Regions from separate parts of the Bradyrhizobium sp. USDA 4452 genome, predicted to be linked through region 1. Evidence: riboswitches for the same ligand, from Rfam matches in the RefSeq annotation. Region 1 holds a riboswitch; the other holds the start of a gene.
The links. A riboswitch is a leader RNA that binds a small molecule or an ion and turns the genes downstream of it on or off. The one in region 1 is predicted to bind S-adenosylmethionine.
Positions count from the first base shown of each region.

Region 2: linked by a shared signal. The riboswitch ahead of ACVISU_RS24280 (O-succinylhomoserine sulfhydrylase) and the one ahead of metX (homoserine O-acetyltransferase MetX) in region 1 are both predicted to bind S-adenosylmethionine.

Region 1 is NZ_JBSSGK010000001.1:5,660,042-5,667,047, reverse strand. It holds gene ACVISU_RS27025 (alpha/beta fold hydrolase) at 1-356, shown strand, start outside; gene metW (methionine biosynthesis protein MetW) at 503-1,168, opposite strand; gene metX (homoserine O-acetyltransferase MetX) at 1,165-2,370, opposite strand; SAM riboswitch at 2,455-2,534, opposite strand; gene ACVISU_RS27010 (chorismate mutase) at 2,720-3,568, shown strand; gene hisC (histidinol-phosphate transaminase) at 3,593-4,690, shown strand; gene ACVISU_RS27000 (prephenate/arogenate dehydrogenase family protein) at 4,699-5,631, shown strand; gene ACVISU_RS26995 (hypothetical protein) at 5,782-6,261, opposite strand; gene ACVISU_RS26990 (hypothetical protein) at 6,395-7,006, opposite strand, start outside.
Region 2 is NZ_JBSSGK010000001.1:5,064,372-5,071,377, forward strand. It holds gene ACVISU_RS24275 (SDR family NAD(P)-dependent oxidoreductase) at 74-847, shown strand; gene ACVISU_RS24280 (O-succinylhomoserine sulfhydrylase) at 968-2,161, opposite strand; SAM riboswitch at 2,238-2,317, opposite strand; gene ACVISU_RS24285 (2'-deoxycytidine 5'-triphosphate deaminase) at 2,440-3,546, shown strand; gene ACVISU_RS24290 (hypothetical protein) at 3,597-4,073, shown strand; gene ACVISU_RS24295 (hypothetical protein) at 4,274-5,323, shown strand; gene ACVISU_RS24300 (MATE family efflux transporter) at 5,454-6,896, shown strand; gene ACVISU_RS24305 (SRPBCC family protein) at 6,915-7,006, opposite strand, start outside.

The DNA.
Region 1 (7,006 bases):
ACGCGGATTTCTACGCCGCGCTCGCCCGCCACGACGCGAAGGGCTCGGCCAACACGATGCGCAGCTTTCAGGGCGGCAGGCCCTCGATCTACACCATGACCGAGGCCATAAGGCGCGTGCCGACGCCGGCGCTGATCGTGTGCGGCGACGAGGACGACAATTGCATCGCGCCCAGCATGTTCCTGAAGGCGCACCTGCCGGCCGCCGGCCTCTCGTTCTTCCCGAAGTCAGGCCACGTGCTCAACCTCGAGGAGCCGGCGCTGTTCAACGAGATGGTCGAGCGCTTCATCGCCCTGGTCGAAGCCGGTCGCTGGCCCGTGCGCGATCCGCGGTCGCTGGTGGCGGCACCGGTCTAGGCCGTCATTCCCCGGTGCGCAATTGCGCAGCTGAGGGCGATGCGTAGCATCGAACCCGGAATCCGTTCATCCACGGAATTTGCGGCCCGATGGATTCCGGGTTCTCGCTTCGCGAGGCCCGGAATGACGATCGCAACTAACCGCTCCTACTTCCCCCCACCCCGGCTGAGCAGGAACACGCCCTGCTCGCCGAACATGTTCCACACCCACCAGGGCAAGTTGAGCGGCACCGGGCGGCCGTAGAGATCGAGCGCCACGGCGCGCTCCATCTTGACGTTGATCTCCTCGCAGAGCTGCACGAAGTCCTTGATGGTGCAGAAATGGATGTTCGAGGTGTCGTACCAGCTCGCCGGCAGATTCTCCGTCCGCGGCATGTGGCCGCCGATCAGGAGCTGCAGCCGCATCTTCCAGAACCCGAAATTCGGGAACGAGACGATGGCGCGCTGGCCGATCCGCAACAAATTCTCCAGCACCACCTTGGGCTGCCGCGTCGCCTGCAGGGTCTGCGACAGGATCACATAGTCGAAGGCGTCATCGGGATAGTTGACGAGATCGGTGTCGGCATCGCCCTGCACCACCGCGAGGCCCTTGGCGACGCAGCCATTGACGCCCTGGCGCGACAATTCGATGCCGCGGCCGTCGATGCCGCGGCTCTCCAGGAGCTGCAGCAATTCGCCGTCGCCGCAGCCGACGTCGAGCACGCGCGAGCCCGGCCTCACCATCTCGGCGACCAAAAGATAATCCCTGCGATAACCGCCGCCGGTCCGCTCCGGCGCGACGCCCGGCAAGGGCAATGTCTGCTGCATGCTCATGACTGGCCGTCGTCCTTCAGTCCGCGCGCCTTGCCTGCGGACAGCAGGAAGGCGCGGGAGATTTCGAGGAATTCCGGCACGTCGAGCAGAAACGCGTCATGGCCGCGATCGGTCTCGATTTCGGCGAACGACACCCGCGCGCTCGACGCGTTCAGCGCATGCACCAGCGCGCGCGATTCCGAGGTCGGGAACAGCCAGTCGCTGGTGAACGAGACCACGCAGAACCGCGTCTTGATGCCGGTGAACGCCTTCGCCAGCACGCCGTTGTGGTCGGCGGCGATGTCGAAATAGTCCATCGCGCGGGTCAGGTACAGATAGGAGTTGGCGTCGAAGCGCTCGACAAAGGACGAGCCCTGGTAACGCAGGTAGCTCTCGACCTGGAAATCGGCGTCGAACGAGAAGGTCGGCAGCTCGCGGTCCTGCATCCGCCGCCCGAACTTGCGGTGCAGCGCGGCGTCCGAGAGATAGGTGATGTGCGCGGCCATTCGCGCCACCGCCAGGCCGCGATGCGGATGGGTGCCCTCGTCGACATAGCGGCCGCCGCGCCAGTCCGGATCGGCCATCACGGCCTGGCGGCCGAGCTCGTGGAACGCGATGTTCTGCGCCGAGTGCCGCGTCGAGCAGGCGATAGCAAGCGTCGCGAACACGCGCTCGGGATAGGCCGCGGTCCATTGCAGCACCTGCATGCCGCCCATCGAGCCGCCGACCACGCAGAACAGCGTCGCAATGCCGAGGCGATCGATCAGCATCGCCTGGGCGCGCACCATGTCGGGGATCGTAATGATCGGGAAATCGAGCCCCCACACCTTGCCGGTCGCAGGGTTCAGCGACGCCGGCCCGGTCGAGCCCATGCAGCCGCCGATCACGTTGGAGCAGATGATGAAGTATTTGTCGGGATCGATCGGCCGGCCCGCGCCGACCATGGTGTCCCACCAACCGGGCTTGCCCGTGACGGGATGGTTGTTATTGACGTGCTGATCGCCGGTCAGCGCGTGGCAGATCAGGATCGCGTTGGACCTGTCGGCATTGAGCTCGCCATAGGTCTGATAGGCGATCTGGAATGGCGCGAGATCGACGCCGCAATCCAGCTTCAGCGGCTGATCCATGCCGAACTTCGCCACCAATGACGACGGATGATCGGCCTCATGGGCGCGATCATCGGTTGCGGTCTGCGGGCTCGGTATTGGACGCACGTTGCTCATCTAGGCGACCCTGCCTCCGCGCGGGAGGGCTCGAACAGAAAATCAGGCCATAAAAAACCCGGCCTGAACAAGGTTCGGCCGGGAGCTGATCTGTCCCCGGCCTGTTTAGCGAGTTGTTTAACGTGGCTGCAAGCCGGCCGGCTCAAATGACCACGGAGTGCAGCGAACCTAGTCCTCAGGCCCCCCGTCGTCAAGGCGGCCAGCGAACGTCCCCTTGCCCGGCGCCGATGGTTAACCGAATGCGCAAGGCACGCCTGCGACGTTTCTCTTTGCTTTCGCTGCCCGTCTTTCCTAATCAGGGACCTGTCCGGCACGGCATCGGGCCGCCCGGACGACAAGGTTTGAGAGCATGTCCAACCTACCCCCGTCGCCACCCTCGCTGCAGGAGCTGCGCAAGGAGATCGATGCGATCGACGAGCAGGTTCACCGCCTGCTGATGGCGCGCGGCGACATCATCGACCGCCTGATCCAGGTCAAGAAGACTCAGGAGGTCGGCTCGGCGTTCCGCCCGGCGCGCGAGGCCAGCATGATGCGCGAGCTGGTGCGGCGCCATCGCGGCATCCTGCCGCTCGACACCATCGAGAGCATCTGGCGCGTCATCATCTCGACCTTCACCTACGTGCAGGCGCCGTTCGCGGTGCATGCCGACGTTTCGGTCGGCGAATCCGCGATGCGCGACTCGGCGCGGTTTCACTTCGGCTTCGTGGTGCCCTACGTCTCGCATTTCAGCGCCCAGGCCGCTATCGAGGCCGTGGCCAAATCGAAGGGCGACCTCGCGCTGGTCTCTGCGATCGCGAGCCGTACGCCGTGGTGGAATGCGCTCGAGACCGATGGCGCGCCGAAGATCATCGCGCGACTGCCGTTCCTCGAACGCGCCGACCATCCCGCGGCGCTGCCGGTGTTCCTGATCTCGCGGGTCGCCGACGACGCCATGGTGACGGAGGTCGAGATGTGGAGCGTGCGCGTCTCCGGCTGGAACGCCGATGTCGCCCGCGCGCTGGCCCCGCTCGCCGAGATCGTGGCGGTCCCCGACACCGCCTTCGACGGTGCCGCCCTGCTGGTCTCGGTCACCGGGCAAGACTTCGAGAAGATCAAGCTCGCCTTGATCGAAGCCGGCGCCTCGGTCCGCTCGTCGGCCCTCGTCGGCAGCCACGCAACGCGCTATACGGTCCCCTCTAACGGGTCGCCAAAGAGCTAGCCGTCTGTTTATCCGGAGTTGATGATGTCCCGCCCCGTGCCGAACCCCGGCATCCTCGATATTGCGCCCTACACGCCCGGCAAGAGCCCGGTGCCGGAACCGGGCCGCAAGGTGTTCAAGCTGTCCGCCAACGAGACGCCGTTCGGGCCGTCTGCGAAGGCGATCGCGGCCTACAAGGCCGCCGCCGACCATCTCGAGGACTATCCGGAGGGCACCTCGCGCGTGCTGCGCGAGGCGATCGGCCGCGCTTACGGGCTCGATCCCGACCGCATCATCTGCGGCGCCGGCTCCGACGAGATCCTCAATCTCCTGGCGCACACCTATCTCGCCCCCGGCGACGAGGCGATCTCGACCACCCATGGCTTCCTGGTCTACCCGATCGCCACCATGGCGAACGGCGCCAGGAACGTGATCGCGGCCGAGACCAACTTCACTGCCGATGTCGACGCCATCCTCAAGGTGGTGACGCCGCGCACGAAGCTGGTCTGGCTCGCCAATCCGAACAACCCGACCGGCACCTACATCCCGTTCGACGAGGTCAAGCGGCTGCGCGCCGAACTCCCCTCGCATGTTCTGCTGGTGCTCGACGCCGCCTACGCCGACTATGTCTCGCGCAACGACTACGAGCTCGGCATCGAGCTGGTCGCGACCACGGACAATACGGTGGTGACGCACACCTTCTCGAAGATCCACGGCCTTGCGGCGCTCAGGGTCGGCTGGATGTTCGGCCCGGCGCATATCGTCGATGCCTGCAACCGCATTCGCGGTCCGTTCAACGTCACGACGCCGGCGATGCTGGCGGCGGTGGCGGCGATCGAGGACACCGAGCATGTGCAGATGTCGCGGACCCACACCGAGCAATGGCGCAACTGGCTGACCGAGGAGATCGGCAAGCTCGGGCTCAAGGTGACGCCGAGCGTCGCCAACTTCGTGCTGATCCATTTCCCGACCGACAAGGGCAAGACCGCGGCAGAAGCCGACGCCTATCTCACGCGACGCGGTCTCGTGCTGCGCGCGCTCAACAATTACAAGCTGCCGCATGCGCTGCGCATGACCATCGGCACCGAGGAAGCCAACCGCCTCGTGGTCGAGGGCCTGCGCGACTTCCTGGGTGGAAAGTGAACACCGACGTGACCACCGCTCCGCTCTTCAACCGCATCGCCCTGATCGGCTTCGGCCTGATCGGCGGCTCGATCGCGCGCGGCGCACGCGCGCAGGGCCTGGTCGGCGAGATCGTGACCACCGCGCGCTCGGAGAAGACGCGCGCGCGTGTCGCCGAGCTCGGCATCGTCGATCGCGTCGTCGAGACCAACATCGAGGCGGTGAAGGATGCCGACCTCGTCATCCTCTGCATCCCGGTCGGCGCCTGCGGCCCGGTCGCGGCCGAGATTGCCGGCCATCTGAAACCCGGTGCCATCATCTCCGACGTCGGCTCGGTGAAGGGAGCCGTCGTCAAGGACATGGCGCCGCATCTGCCTGACGGCGTGCACTTCGTGCCGGCGCACCCGGTGGCCGGCACCGAGCACTCGGGCCCGGATTCCGGCTTCGCCGAACTCTTCATCAACCGCTGGTGCATTCTCACGCCGCCCGAGGGCACCGATCCTGTGGCGACCGACCGGCTGCGCACATTCTGGGCCGCGCTCGGCGCCAAGGTCGAGATCATGACGCCGGATCATCATGATCTCGTGCTCGCGATCACCAGCCATCTGCCACATCTGATCGCCTACACCATCGTCGGCACCGCCGACGAGCTGGCGCAGGTGACGGAATCCGAGGTCATCAAGTTCTCCGCCGGCGGCTTCCGCGACTTCACCCGTATCGCGGCCTCGGACCCGACGATGTGGCGCGACGTGTTCCTCGCCAACAAGGACGCCGTACTCGAGATGCTCGGCACCTTCACCGAGGATCTGTCGAAGCTCACCCGCGCGATCCGGCGCGGCGACGGCGAAGCGCTGTTCGACCATTTCACCCGCACCCGCGCCATCCGCCGCGGCATCGTCGAGATCGGCCAGGATTCCGCCGCGCCCGATTTCGGCCGGCCGCATGCGAATTTGACGAAGTAGGTGCTCTTTCCACTCGTCGTCCCGGCGAAAGCCGGGCCCCTTATGTGGTTCGGCCGGAGAGTCACACGTCCGCATTCCCGCGACATGAATCGTCCGAGCTGTGCATCTCGCTTGGCCGCTCTGAGCGGATGGATAGGGTAACGACGGCGCTCACCGTCGCAACCGCTGATCCCGGATCGGCCCCGCGGCCGATATCAGCGCAACCTTCTGTGTCAGCCGCTGGCGGCCGACGAGGCCGGCGGTTGCCAGCATGACGCCGCCGCCGAACCACAGCGAGCCGATCACGAACTCCCAGGCACGCGGTGGAATCTCATCGAACACGATGCCGTAGACCGACACCAATGCCGACAGCGCGGCAAGGAAGATGCCGCCCGCGCTCAGCAGCTCGACAGCATCGATCCGCCCCGTGGCGCGCAGGGCGGGCCTTGGAATATCGATGCCGAGATAGAAGCCGACGGCGCCGATCACGATCGCCGTCGCGATGAAGGCGAGTGTACCGAAGAAAGCGATGTGCCCTTTCGCAAGCTGGGCCGCAACGAAGGTGCCGGCCATGGCGCCGGCCATCGCCAGACCGGTTCGCTGCAACACATGCGCGGCGCGGCTGACCATCATCAGTTCGCGGGCGAGCACGGCTCTCTCCTTTCTGCTCATGATCCTCATCTGCAGGTGTCCTTTCCAGAGCAGTACGAATTACGCCTCTACCCGTAAGAACGGGGAGAGAGTGCTGAGCCGTCGCGGTTGCACAGCCGAGTCCCACCACCGTTTAGAACGGGTAGTAGCGGATCTGGGTCATGACGATGTGGTCGTCGGTCTTCGGCGCGCCGCCGACGCCCTCGAAGGCAAAGCGCTGGGTGTAGGAATATTGCGCGCCGGCCTTGATGGTGCCGTAAGAGCCCTTGAAGATCGTGTCGTAGAAGCCGACGGTATACTGCCTGACCTCCGAAGTGTTGCCGTTGCAGGTCGCGGCCGGCGAATTCTCGATGTTGCAGCCGAGATTGTTGTAGAGCGGATTGCCATAGCCGAACGGCACCGTGCCGACATTGGAGAAGGTCGCCTTGGTCTTCTCGAGCCCGGCATAGGCGTAGAGATCGAGTTCCGGCGTCGTATGCCAGACCGAGCCGACCAGGAAGGCCGTGATTGGCAGCGGCTGGATCGAGCCATCCTGGCGCACCGTCGCATCCGGGAACGGCGTCGCCGTGAAGCGGCCGAGCGAGCCATAGGATGCCGAGGCCTGCACTTCCAGCGTCTTCGGAACGATCTCGGCCGAGAGGTGCCCGCCGAAGCTCACCGTGTTGACGTCGTGATTGGCGAAGTTGAAGCGATCGTAAAAATCGCGATACAGCGCCCATGCTTCGACGTGCAGCTTGTACGGCCC
Region 2 (7,006 bases), 600 kb from region 1:
TGCGGCCTGATGGATTCCGGGTTCGCGACTGCGTCGCGCCCCGGAATGACGGCCCATCCGGGAGGAAACAACAATGAAAAACACCCCGTTCGATCTCACCGGCCAGGTCGCGGTCGTCACCGGCTCGAGCCGCGGCATCGGCCGCTCCTCGGCGGAGCTGTTGGCAAAACTCGGCGCCAAGGTCGTGATCTCCTCGCGCAAGGCGGACGCCTGCCAGGAGGTCGCCGACGGCATCAAGAAGGCCGGCGGCGATGCGCTCGTCATCCCCTGCAACATCGCGCGCCGCAACGAGGTCGAAGGGCTGGTCTCGGGCACGATCAAGCACTACGGCAAGATCGACATCTTGGTCTGCAACGCCGCGGTGAATCCCTATTACGGTCCGCTGCTCGACATCACGGATGAAGCCTTCGACAAGATCATGGGCTCGAACGTCAAGAGCAACATCTGGCTGTCAGCATTGGCGATCCCGCAGATGGCCGAGCGCGGCAAAGGCTCGGTCGTCATCATCTCCTCGATCGGCGGACTTCGGGGTTCGACGGTGATCGGCGCATACGGCATCTCCAAGGCGGCGGACTTCGCGCTGTGCCGCAGCCTCGCCGGCGAATGGGGGCCGAAGGGCGTGCGCGTCAATTGCGTGGCGCCGGGCCTCGTGAAGACCGACTTCGCCCGCGCGCTGTGGGAGGATCCGGACAATCTGAAGCGCCGCACCGCCTCGACGCCGCTCCGCCGCATCGGCGAGCCCGACGAGATCGCGGGCGCAGTGGCCTATCTCGCTTCCGATGCCTCGACCTTCATGACCGGCCAGACCATCGTGGTCGACGGCGGCGTGACGACAGCGGCGACGTAAAGCGGGAAGAAGTTAGCTTGAATCGGCTTGCGCTCGGGTCGGTTTACCTCTCCCAAGGGAGAGGTGAATCTCCGACGCCGCTCCAATTCAACCTATCCTCATCATGCTTTAGCGCCAGCCTCAGACCTGCTCCAGCGCCCGCTCGAAATCCTCGATCAGGTCGTCGGGATGCTCTAGCCCGGCCGAGAAGCGAATGAAACCTTCGCTGATGCCGAGTTCGGCGCGGGCCTCCGGCGCGAGGCGCTGATGCGTCGTGGTCGCGGGATGCGTGACCAGGCTCTTGGCGTCACCGAGATTGTTGGAGATGCGCGAGATCTTCAGCGCGTTGAGACAGCGGAACGCGCCGGCCTTGCCGTCCTTCACCTCGAAGCCGACCAGCGTCGAGCCGGCGCCCATCTGCTTCTTCACGGTCGCGGCCTGCGGATGATCGGCGCGGCCGGGATAAACCAGCCGCGTGATCTTCGGATGCCTGGCCAGTGCCTCGGCGATCTTGGCCGCGTTCTCGGTCTGGGCGCGGACGCGGACGCCGAGCGTCTCCAGTCCCTTCAGCAGCACCCAGGCGTTGAACGGCGACAGCGACGGACCGGTCTGGCGCATGAAATTGTGGATGTGCTCGGCGATGAAGGCTTCCGACGACAGGATGATGCCGCCGAGGCAGCGGCCCTGGCCGTCGATATGCTTGGTCGCGGAATAGACCACGACGTCGGCGCCGAGCGACAGCGGGCTCTGCCAGATCGGGGTCGCGAACACGTTGTCGACGATCAGCCGGGCGCCGCCGCTATGCGCGATCTTGGCGATCGCGCCGATGTCGAGCACGTCGAGCGTCGGGTTGGTCGGGCTCTCCAGGAAAAAGGTCTTGGTGTTCGGCCGCAACGCGCGCTGCCACTGGTCGAGATCGAGGCCGTCGACCAGCGTCGTCTCGATGCCGTAGCGCGGCAACAGGTCCTGCACCACGTAGAGGCAGGAGCCGAACAGGGCTTTTGAGGCCACCACATGATCGCCGGCCTTCAGCGGCGCCAGGATCGCGGTGGTGACCGCGGCCATGCCGGTCGCGGTCGAGCGGGCGGCTTCGGCGCCCTCGAGCTCGATCATGCGGCGCTCGAACATCGCAATGGTCGGATTGGAATAGCGCGAGTAGATGAAGCCGGGGTCCTGGCCCTTGAAACGCGCCTCGCATTGCTCGGCGCTGTCGTAGACGTAGCCCTGGGTGAGAAACAGCCCTTCCGACGTTTCCCCGAATTGCGAGCGCAGCGTGCCGCCGTGGACGAGGCGGGTTTCGGGACGAAAGCGGGCGGTACCTTCAGATTCAGACATGTGACCTCCGAAGTGGCCATTTCCCCTGGAAACTGGCCACAAAAAAACCGGCCTGGAGCAACCTCCACAAGCCGGGATCACACTGTCCCCGGCCTGTTTAGCGACTTATTTAACGTGGCTGCAAGCCGGCCGGCTCAAATCACCACGGGATAAGTGCAGCTGATATTCCCTCGCGCCCTTTCCGTCAAGACGGTCATCGGATAACCCCTAAAAGCCCATATATTGGGGCTTGGTGGCCGTTCAGAGTATGATTTCGGGCCATCTCGAGGGACCGCATCGTGTCGTTCACGCTGGAAGATGAATCCAACGGAATCCTGCCCGACCGCATGATCGCGGAGATGGCGGAGGCCGGCCTCATCCTGCCCGCCTACGACTTCGTCGAGAGCCAGATCCAGCCGGCGAGCCTCGACCTGCGCCTCGGCGACATCGCCTACCGGGTCCGCGCCAGCTTCCTGCCCGGGCCCGATGCCACCGTCGCGGAGCGGATCGACCAGCTCAAGCTGCACGAGATCGATCTGTCCGACGGCGCGGTGCTGGAGACCAATTGCGTCTACATCGTTCCGCTGCTGGAGAGCCTGGCGCTGCCGCCGGAGATCGTGGCCGCGGCCAACCCGAAGAGCTCGACCGGACGGCTCGACGTTTTCACCCGCGTAATCGCCGACGGCACCCGTCGCTTCGACATGATCGGTGCCGGCTATCACGGCCCGCTCTATGCCGAGATCTCGCCGAAGACCTTTCCGGTGCTGCTGCGCGAGGGCTCGCGGCTCAGCCAGGTCCGCTTCCGGATCGGCGAGGCGACCGTTTCCGCCGACGAGCTCGACGCGCTGCATGCTGCCGAGCGGCTGGTCGATGCCGACGATGCCGACCTCACCCATGGCGTCGCGCTCTCGGTCGATCTCTCCGGCGAGAACTCCGGCGGCTTCGTCGGCTATCGCGCCAAGCGCCACACCGGCGTCGTCGATGTCGATCGCCGCGGCGGCTATGCGGTCGACGAGTTCTGGGAGCCGATCAAGGCGCGGCCCGATGGCAGCCTGATCCTCGATCCCGGCGAGTTCTACATCCTGGCGTCGAAAGAGGCCGTGCAGGTGCCGCCGGACTACGCGGCGGAGATGGTGCCGTTCGATCCCTTGGTCGGCGAATTCCGCGTCCACTATGCCGGCTTCTTCGATCCCGGCTTCGGCTATGCCGGCGCCGGCGGCAAGGGCGCGCGCGCCGTGCTGGAAGTGCGCTCGCGCGAGGTGCCGTTCATCCTCGAGCATGGCCAGATCGTCGGCCGCCTCGTCTATGAGCGCATGCTCGAGCGCCCCGACGCGCTCTACGGCCAGCGCATCGGCTCCAACTACCAGGCGCAGGGCCTCAAGCTCTCCAAGCATTTTCGCGTGTAGCGGAGGTCCGTCGTCACCGTCGTTGGTCGCCGGCGCCGATGGAAACGCTGATGGAATTGAGTCCGGCCTTCCAGATCCATTCCTATGGCCCGCCCGCGCGGGCCGCTGATATCGCGCGCCTTCGGCAGATATATCCGGACATTCCGGCAGGCTACATCGAGCTGGTCGGGCAGATGACCGGCGTCGTGCTGCTTTGGCACCGCAAGGGCGAGCTCCGCCTGTGGGGCCCCGAACAGGTGATGGCAATGGACCAAGCCTATGGCGTGTCGACCGTGATCCCGGGCGCAATGCCCTATGGCGACAATGGCGGCGGCCAATTGCTGGTGCATGGCAAGGGAGCTGCTGGCGTCGCGACCTATCTGGTCGAGAGCGGATCGCTGTTCCTCGATGCGGATGCGCCGTTCATCGCGCCTGATCTTGATACCATGTTGAAGACCGAACAAGGCGCTGAACTCATCTTTCAGTCGGACGAGGTGCCGGAGAACGAAATCGGACCACCGCGTTTCGAGCAAGGGGAATATCTCTAGCGGTAATCGTCGTTCGTCGGAGCGCTGGGCTTGACGCTCTCCAAGCATCTTCGCGTGTGTAATTCCGCAGCCCGGATGAAGCCCTCGCGAAATCCGGGACGGCATACGCAGATTGAGTTGCCCCGGATTGCGCTTCGCTGCATCCGGGCTACGATTGCGCATGCGAGTTCGACCTCGCCAACAAGAGCCAGGGAGCCAAGATGACTGCAGGCGAAAGCGCACAAGAAACCCAGTGGCGGAAATGGCGCAGCGTCGCCGACCTCTATCACGCCTTCTTCACCGGGCTGATCCTCACCGTGGTGACGCGGCGCGGCACCGCCGACGCTGCCGAATTCGTCTTCCGCGTGTTTCGCCGCCAGCAGCAGGAGCGCTTCCTGCCCGGCTTGAAGAAGCTCGGCCTCGACGGCCTGCCGCCCGCGGTCGCGGCCGCGCAGTATCACTATCTCTCCAACTGGATCGGCGGCGTGCATGTCGAATACATGGTCGAGAGCGACCGTAAGGCCTGGATCCGCTACCCGCCGCCGCGCTGGATCTGGAAGGGCACCGCGATCTGCGGCGTGCCCGGCGAGGTCTCGCGCGCGATGCTGCGCGGCTGGCACGCCAACAACGGCGTCGCGCTCGGTGATCTCAGGCTCGGCTTCGTCTGCACCAAGCAGAGCGTCGATGGGCAGGACGGGCTCGAGGGCTATTACTGCGAGTACGATCATCCGCTCGAGCTCGACCAGCGCCTGGTGTTCGCGCGCCACCTCGAGGCGCCGCTGTTCGACCCGAAGACCGCGCCGGCATTGCCGGTCGGCAGCTGGCCGAAGCCGCGGCTGGAAAAGGCCTATCGCAACTACGCGATGGAATATGTGAAGACCGCCGCGCCCGTCATCGTGCAGGTGTTCGGCCCCGAGGACGCGAGCTATCTGCTGCATCTCACCGGCAAGCTGATTGGCATGCAGTATTTCGACGAGGTCGCGCAGGCGCTCGGCGGCCGCCGTGGCCGTGCCACGGAATTTGCCGCATTCCTGCGCACTCTGTTCGAGTCGCAGGATGACATCGCTGAGGTCAGCGAGTCCGAGGGCCAGTTCGAGATCCGCCAGCAGGGCTGGAAGCTGATGGCCGACGTGGTTGATTATCATCCGGCCTGCGCCAGCGTCCTGACAGGCCTGTTCGAAGGGCTGGCGGCCGGCTGCGGACGGCATATTCCGGTGCATCTGAAGCCGAATGGCGCCGCCGGCGCGCCGTTCGTCTGGTCGATCGGCTAGGCCGGAGGTTCATCCGGGTTCACCTGCAATCACGCAGGCCCCCCTTGCGTCCCGTGCACGTGGAATCCGCGTTCGCCATGGTAGGGAAACACCATGGCGCGGCTCCCGAAGATCGCGCGTGGGAGTAGAAATGTCCGATCTCGGCCTCGCCGAAATGCCTGTCGACGAACACGAGCGGCCGCTGCCGCCGCCGGTGACGAGGCCGGCGCGCAACGCGCTGCTCGACGGGCCGATCTTGCGCACGCTGTTGTGGCTGGCTTGGCCGAACGTGATCGCGCTGTCCGCCGGCACCTGCGTCGTCATCGCGGAGACCTCCTATATCGGCCGGCTCGGCGTCGAGTCGCTCGCGGCGATGGCGCTGGTGTTTCCCTGCGTGATCCTGACCATGACGATGTCGGGTGGCGCGATGGGCGGCGGCGTCGCATCCGCGATCGCGCGTGCGCTCGGCGCCGGCGAGATCGAGCGCGCCTCGACGCTCGCCATGCATGCACTGCTGATCGGATTGACGTTTGGTGCCACCTTCATGCTGGGCATGCTGATCTTCGGTCCGCGCCTGCTTGAATTGCTCGGCGGCCGCGGCAATGTGCTGGCGAATGCGATCGCCTATTCGCAAGTGTTCTTCGGCGGCGCGATCCTGCCCTGGCTGATGAACACGATGGCCGGCATCCTGCGCGGCACCGGCAACATGAAGCTGCCGTCGACCATGATCCTGTCCTCGGCGGTGTGCCAGATCATCCTCGGCGGCACGCTCGGGCTCGGCCTCGGGCCGGTGCCGCAATTCGGCATGCGCGGCGTCGCAGCCGGCTCGCTGATCGCCTATTCGATCAGCATCAGCGTGATGGGCTGGTATCTGTTCTCGGGCCGCGCCCGCGTGAAACCGAAGCTCAAGGGGTTGCGCGTGCAATGGGCGATGTTCATCGACATCCTCAGGGTCGGCGCGGTGTCCTGCTTCTCGCCGCTGCAATCGGTTCTGACGATCTCGATCTTCACCCACATGCTGGCGCAGTTCGGCACCGCGGTGCTTGCCGGCTACGGCATCGGCGCGCGGCTCGAATTCATGCTGACCTCGGTCGCGTTCGCGGTCGGCATCGCCTCGGTGCCGATGATCGGCATGGCCGTCGGCGCCGAGCGCGTCGCGCGGGCGCGGCGCATCGCCTGGACTGCGGGCACGGTATCGTTCCTTGCGGTCGGCGTGGTCGGCAGCTTCATCGCCATCTTCCCGGATCTCTGGGTCAATCTGTTCACCAATGACCCGCATGTGCGGGCGACCAGCCATCAATATCTGTCGACCGCCGCGCCGATGTACGCCTTCATCGGCCTTGCGATGTCGATGTATTTCTCCTCGCAAGGGGCTGCGAAGGTGCTGGGTCCGGTGTTGGCGCAGACCGCGCGGCTGATCTTCATCGGCGCCGGCGGCTGGTGGCTGTCGACCCATGAGGCGAGCGCGCAGAACTTCTTCGCACTCGCCGCCGCGTCGATGGGTGTGCTCGGCGTGCTCTCGTGCCTCAGCGTGATCCTGACGCGCTGGGGCAAGTCCGCACCGGTTGCGGACGTGCAGCCGGCGCTTTCGTAGGCCACGCGACCGGAAAGGTCACGCCGCGTTCTTCTCCCTGGCCGATTTGGCCTGCGCCGCCTGCATCGCCGCCGCGCCGAGGTCCATCTGCGCGTCCATGTAGGGCGCGA